2 regions of the Micromonospora sp. NPDC002296 genome follow, and region 2 is predicted to be linked to the other one. Evidence: riboswitches for the same ligand, from Rfam matches in the RefSeq annotation. Region 2 holds a riboswitch; the other holds the start of a gene.
What was found. Region 2 has a riboswitch for cyclic di-AMP ahead of ABT023_RS26645 (coiled-coil domain-containing protein). Riboswitches for the same ligand answer to the same signal wherever they lie in the genome.
Positions count from the first base shown of each region.

Region 1 (3,202 bases), on a different contig from region 2:
CCGGCGCGCGCAGCAGGTCGAAGTAGTGCGACCAGTCCCAGTACGGCCCCGGGTCCCAGTGCATGCCCCGCACGTTCGCCGCGACGGTGCCGGGGACGTTGTCGTGGCCGATGATGTGCTGCCGGTCCAGCGGGACGCCGTGCCGCAGCGCGAGGTACCGGACCAGCTTCGACGAGGTGCGGTACATCGCCTCGGTGTACCAGGTGCCCTGGGCGGCGAAGCCCTCGTGCTCCAGCCCGATCGACTTGGCGTTGACGTACCAGTTGCCGGCGTGCCAGGCGACGTCCTTGGTCTTCACGTGCTGGGCGATGTGCCCGTCCACCGAGCGCAGCGTGTAGTGCCAGCTCACGTAGGTCGGGTCCTGGACCATGTTGACCGTGCCCGCGTAGCGGCCCTCGGTGTCGTGGATGAGGATGTACTCGACCTTCTGCCGCTTCGGCCGGTCGGACAGGTCGTGGTTGCCGTAGTCACCGGGGTCGGCACTGAGCGACTGGTACGGCGCGGGGATCCACTCGCAGGAGATGGTCGACGGGCACTCCAGGCCGTCGGGGCGCTCCGGCAGGCGCAGGCCGAGCCGGTCCAGCCAGGACTTCTGCGGGGTCACCGCGCGGGCCGCGAGGGTCACCCGCTGCCCGTCGTCGGTCACCCGGCTCTCGCCCTCGGCGATGGTGCCGAAGACCTCGTCGGCGAAGGCAGCCGCCGCGTCGGCGCCGTCCGCGCCGGCGTACCGGGCCACCGCGCCGTACCAGGCCGCCGGGTCGGTGTCGGCCCCGACCGGGGCGCCGATCTGCCGCTGGTACGACGCGAGCAGCGCCGCCCCGCCCCGGATGTTCGTCGGCGCGTCGGCGCGCAGGGCAGCCTCGTCGGCCCCGGTGAGGGTGGCGGCGGTGTCCAGGGTCTGCAACGACGCGGCGGCCGGGGCCTCGTCGGCCGAGGGCCGGGCGGCGGCGGGGGCCGGGCGGGAGTCGTCCCCGCGCGGGTCCTCGTCGCCGGAGTCGTGGTGGGTGCCGGTGGGCAGGCCGGCGACGTACTCGGCGTCGGTGAGGTGCATCGGCCCGTACCCACCGCTGGTGCTGGGGGTGCCGGAGTTGGTGTCCCACCTGGACTGGAGGTAGGAGACACCGAGCAGGACGCTCTCCGGCACGCCGTACTCGGCGGCGGCGTCAGCGTACTGCTGCTGGCGTTCGGGGGTCTGGCCGGCCGCGGCCGGGGAGGCGGTGGTACCGAGGGGCACAAGGGCCGTGGTGGCGGCCACGGCGGCGGCGAGCAGGATCCGTCTGCTCGACGACACGACGGAACGGGGCATCGAACCTCCTGGTTAAGCGTCGGATGAGGGTCACCCTTCCGCCGCCGACCTCCCGCGTCAATAGCTTTCCAGCAGGTGCCGCGATGTGAAGGAAACTTCCGCACGGCGGCATGGTGTGGCGTGTTGTGGCCCGGCGGGTTGCGGATCGATAACGGGCGTCTCTACTCTGGTCAATCGTCGGCCGGTAGCTGTACCGCCCAGCCGGGCGGTGACGGTCCGACACCGCCGAGTCGCCTCCGGGCGAACCGGGGACCCAGGTACGCCGGGGTGAATCCGCAGCGCCGCTGCGGTAGGGCGTTCTCCCTTCCCGCCCGAACCCGTCAGCTAACCCGGTAGGCGGTCGAGGAAGAAGGAGAACGGAGCCCGGTGGCACACCATGCCCCGCGGCGCCCGTCACGCCCGTCGGCGCACGCCGACCGGATGCCGGCTGCGCCGCGCCCACGCTGGTCACGCTTCACCACCGCCCTCGCCGCCCTCGTCGGCGCCGCCGTCGTCCTGACCGGCGCCCCGACCGCGGCCCACGCCGATCCCTCGGTCGCCGAGATCGAGCGGCAGATCGATCAGGACTGGAACAAGCTCGAACCGCTCATCGAGCGGCACAACGCCACCCGTCAGGACCTCGCCCTCAAGCGCCGGCAGGCCGACGCCGTCGCCAAGCAGATCGGGCCGCTGCAACGCCGGGTCGACGAGGCGATGGACAAGGTCAGCGGGCTCGCCGTCGAGGCGTACAAGAGTGAGAACCTGTCTGCGGTGAACGCGCTGCTCGGCAGCCGCTCACCCGGTCAGATGATGGGACAGTTGGAACTGCTCGACCAGTTCGCCGAGCGCCAGCAGCGCGACATCCGGGCGGTCATCGACCTCCGCGACGAGCTCGACGCCAAGAAGAAGCCGCTGGACGAGATGGTCACCCAGCTCGCCCGCACCGAGGCGCAGCTCGCCGCCAAGCGGAAGCAGATCAACGCCGAGATCGACCGGCTCCAGAAGCTGCGGCTCACGGTGTACGGCAACGGCGGTGGCGGCGCGCTGCGTCCCGCTCCCTGCCCGGCTGCCTACCCGGGCGGCGGCGCGGGGGTCGCGGTGAAGTTCGCCTGCGCCCAGATCGGCAAGCCCTACGTCTGGGGCGCCGAGGGCCCCAACTCGTACGACTGCTCGGGTCTGATGCTCGCGGCCTGGGCCAAGGCCGGCGTGTCGCTGCCGCACAACGCGGCCCAGCAGCGGTCGGTGACCGCCCGGGTGAGCCGTGCCGACCTGCGCCCCGGCGACCTCGTCTTCTACTACGCCGACCTGCACCACGTCGGCATGTACGTCGGCGGCGGCTGGGTGGTGCACGCCTCCCAGGCCGGCCAGCCCGTCAAGATGAAGCGCGTCGACGACGGCCAGATCCACAGCTACGGCCGCCCCGACTGAGCGGCGAGGGGCCCGTTCCGCGGAACGGGCCCCTCGACCACGCCCGCGTCGTCAGCGGGTGGGCCAGGTGCGCCAGTTCTGCCAGGAGCGGCTCGGGGTCGGGCCGCGCTGGCCCTGGTACCGCGAGCCGTACACCGTCGACCCGTACGGGTGCTCGGCGGGCGAGGAGAGCCGGAAGATGCAGAGCTGGCCGATCTTCATGCCCGGCCAGAGCGTGATCGGCAGGTTCGCCACGTTGGACAGCTCCAGCGTGACGTGACCGGAGAAGCCCGGGTCGATGAACCCGGCGGTCGAGTGGGTGAGCAGCCCGAGCCGTCCCAGCGAGCTCTTGCCCTCCAGCCGGCCCGCGAGCTGGTCGCCGAGCGAGATCACCTCCAGCGTGGAGGCGAGCACGAACTCGCCCGGGTGCAGCACGTACGGCTCGCCGTCGGGCACCTCGACCGCCGAGGTCAGGTCGTCCTGCTGCACCGACGGGTCGATGTGCGTGTA
Region 1 covers NZ_JBEOWQ010000001.1:262,912-266,113, forward strand. Annotated here, with positions in the region: gene ABT023_RS01225 (N-acetylmuramoyl-L-alanine amidase) at 1-1,306, opposite strand, end outside; cyclic di-AMP (ydaO/yuaA leader) riboswitch at 1,520-1,660, shown strand; gene ABT023_RS01230 (C40 family peptidase) at 1,727-2,713, shown strand; gene dcd (dCTP deaminase) at 2,765-3,202, opposite strand, start outside.
Region 1: it holds a riboswitch for cyclic di-AMP, as region 2 does, so the genes downstream of both, ABT023_RS01230 (C40 family peptidase) here and ABT023_RS26645 (coiled-coil domain-containing protein) in region 2, are expected to answer to the same signal.

Region 2 (3,202 bases):
CTGTCGGGTGGTGTCATCGAGATCGTCCCGCGTGGCGAAATCGACGTCGACACCGCGTACGAGGTGCGCGAAGCCATCGCAGAGGTGCTCGCCAAGGGGCGTCCCGCCCGCATCGAGCTCAACATGCGCCTCGTCACCTTCATCGACTCCGTCGGTATCAGCGCGATGGTGGCCGGCTTCCAGACCGCCGAGGTCAGCAGCGTGAAGCTGGTCGTCACCGAGCCGAGCCGGTTCGTGCACCGGCAGCTCTGGGTGACCGGGCTGCTCGGCCTGTTCGGCGCTCCGGAGCCCTACTACGCGGGCGCCGGCGCCGCCACCCCCGAGGTGCTGCCGGGCGCCTGACGGCCGCCCACCCCGGTCCGCCGCCAGCCCGGTCCGCCGCCGGGTCGGTTCACTGTGGGTCGGTCAGTACACCGTGGCCGGGCGGTGGTCCTTCCCTCCGGGGGGCCGGGTGGGGGACGATCGGGGCGTGCTTCGGCGAGACGCCTTCCAGTATTCGGTTCAGGCCCGCTGCCTGCGGGCCGAGGCGGTGGCGCTGCTCGGCGACCCGGCCCGGCAGGGCGAGCTGCATCCGCTGATCACGCGGGTGCGCCGGCTGCCGCCCCGGCCGGGCACCCGGGCCAGCTACGCCATCACCGACCGGCTCGCCGCCGGGCCGCTGCGTTTCCCGGTGACGTACCAGGCGGATGTGCTGGTCATCACCGACGACGAGATCGTCACGGTGGCCCGCCAGCGGCCGGCCACCACCGTGCGCAACCGCACCCGGCTGCGCGACGAGCCGGGCGGGGTGGTCCGGATCGACGTGGAGATCACCCTTGCCGCCCCGGCGCCGCTGTTCCGGTACGCCTTCCGGCAGGCCCGGTCGGCGCACCTCGGACTGGCCCGGAGGCTGGGCGAGGTGCTGGACCGCGCCGGGGACGGCCCGGCCCAGCCGGCCTGAGCGGCGCGGCCGGGCCCCCACGGCCGGTGCGTGCGGCCCCTTGGATGGTGGGGGGCCACACGCCGCGCGGTCAGTACACCGACAGGTGCACGTGGTTGGTGTGGTCGCTGGACGGGTCCCCGTTGCCCCCGCTGTACGACTTCCAGCCGCTGCTGGGCAGCCAGATCTGCTTGAACCAGATCACGTACAGCACGGCGAGGTTGTCGGCGTTGCGGATGTAGTACGCCGCCAGGTTGTTGCCGTAGGTGCGGTCCCCGCCGGAGGCCACCCCGCCGAAGCCGCCCTTCTGGGCGGCGAAGTCGCACGCCCGCCCCTTGGGATGCTCGCCGGAGCCGCTGGGCCGGTGGCAGGAGACGTACCGGGTGAAGCCGGCCGACTTGGCCTGCTGGAGCGCGTGCAGCGTCCGTGGGGTGATGCAGCCGCTGGCCGGGGTCGGGTCGTTCACGCTGCACGACTCCGACGGCCAGGACCCGTCGGGGTTGCGCTTCGCCGGGGTGGCGTTCGCGCTGGAGGTGCCCCGGTTGGACCCACCGCCGCTGGCGCTGGCGCTGGCCTTCTCGTTGGCCACGGTCAGGGCCCGCTCGGCCTGATCCTTGCGCTTGGCCATCACGGTGACCTGCTTGCGCTGCTCGCGGATCTCCCCGTCGAGGGCCAGCCGGGTCTTGGCGGCCTGGTCCCGGGTCTCCAGCAGGTCACGCAGCGCCCGGTCCTCGTTGGTGGCGACCGCGTCCAGCGCGGCGACCCGGTCCAGGAAGCCCGCGGGGCTGGTGCTGTTGAGCAGCGCGGACACCGGGCTGAGCCGGCCCGACTTGTACGCCACGCCGGCGATCTCGTCGACCTTGGCGCCGCGTACGGTCAGCTCCGACTCGACCGTCTTGAGCTGGCTGCCGAGCTGCTGCTGCCGCTTGACCGAGCTGGCCAGGGCTCTTTTGGCGTCCAGGTAGCCCTTGCTGGCCGCTTCGAGTTGGGCGCGCAGGGCCGGGGTGCCGCCCTCCTCGTCCTGGCCGGGCGTGGGGGCGCGCAGGCCGGTGGGTGGGGCCGCGCCGGCCAGGGCCACCGGCCCGAATCCGAGGCCGACGGCGAGCGTCAGCACCAGCATCGCCGCCATCCGGGCGGCGGTCCTTCTTACAGGTGCCACTACTGGCATACGTATGTCCTTCCGTCAGTCGCCGACCGGGTTAGCTGACGGGTTCGGGACGGAAGATCCCTACCGCTCAGGCGGATGCACCCCACGAACATGGTTCCCCGGCTCGCCAGGAGGCGATTAGGCGGCGGCCACCGCAGGCGCCGGAGGGCGCCGCCCGGCGGAGGCCGGATGAGAGCCTACCGGTGCGGATGAGACCCGCGCTGCTTCCGTGGCGGAAGGTGCGTGGCTCAATACTTCCAAAACCGGCATGAAGGCACAATACACCACCTAATTGATGGGTGTGGGTATCACCAGTCGGTCGGTCCGCAGGGGCCCGCCGACGCCCCGGGCTCCACCTGCAACGTGGCGTGCTCGATGTGGAAGTCCTCGTGCAGGGCGGTGCGGGCCGCGGTCAGCACCGCGCCCACCTCGGCGTCCGGCGCCATGGTCAGGTGGGCCGAGGCGACCTCCATGCCGGAGGTCAGCGTCCAGACGTGCAGGTCGTGCACCTCGACCACGCCGGGCACCGCCACCAGCCGGTCGTGCACCGCGGTCACCTGGAGATGTTCCGGCGCGGCCTGCACCAGGATGCGAACCGCGGCCTGCCCGAGCCGCCAGGTGCGGGGCAGGATGAACACGCCGATCGCGACGGCCACCAGCGGGTCCGCCCACCACCAGTCGGTGACGGTGATCAGCACCGCGGCGCCGATCACCCCGACAGACCCGAGCAGGTCGCCCAGCACCTCCAGGTACGCCCCGCGCATGTTGATGCTCTCCTTCGCCCCGCTGCGCAGCAGGGCGAACGCGGCCACGTTGGCGAGCAGGCCGAGCGTCGCCACCACGAGCATCGGGCCGGCGGTCACCTCGGGCGGGTCGCCGAACCGGCGGACCGCCTCGACGAGGACGTAGACCGCGACGCCGCTGAGCAGGACGGCGTTGCCGAGCGCGGCGAGCACCTCCAGCCGGTAGAGCCCGAAGGTGCGCTGGGGGTCGGCGGTGGCCCGCCGGGTGGCGGTGATCGCGGCCAGCGCCATGCCGATGCCGAGCACGTCGGTGAACATGTGCCCGGCGTCGGAGAGCAGCGCCAGCGAGCCGGTGCCGAAGGCGGCGACCGCCTCGACGATCATCAGGGCGGT
Region 2 covers NZ_JBEOWQ010000061.1:1,187-4,388, forward strand. Annotated here, with positions in the region: gene ABT023_RS26635 (STAS domain-containing protein) at 1-342, shown strand, start outside; gene ABT023_RS26640 (SRPBCC family protein) at 470-940, shown strand; gene ABT023_RS26645 (coiled-coil domain-containing protein) at 1,011-2,087, opposite strand; cyclic di-AMP (ydaO/yuaA leader) riboswitch at 2,092-2,221, opposite strand; gene ABT023_RS26650 (cation diffusion facilitator family transporter) at 2,375-3,202, opposite strand, start outside.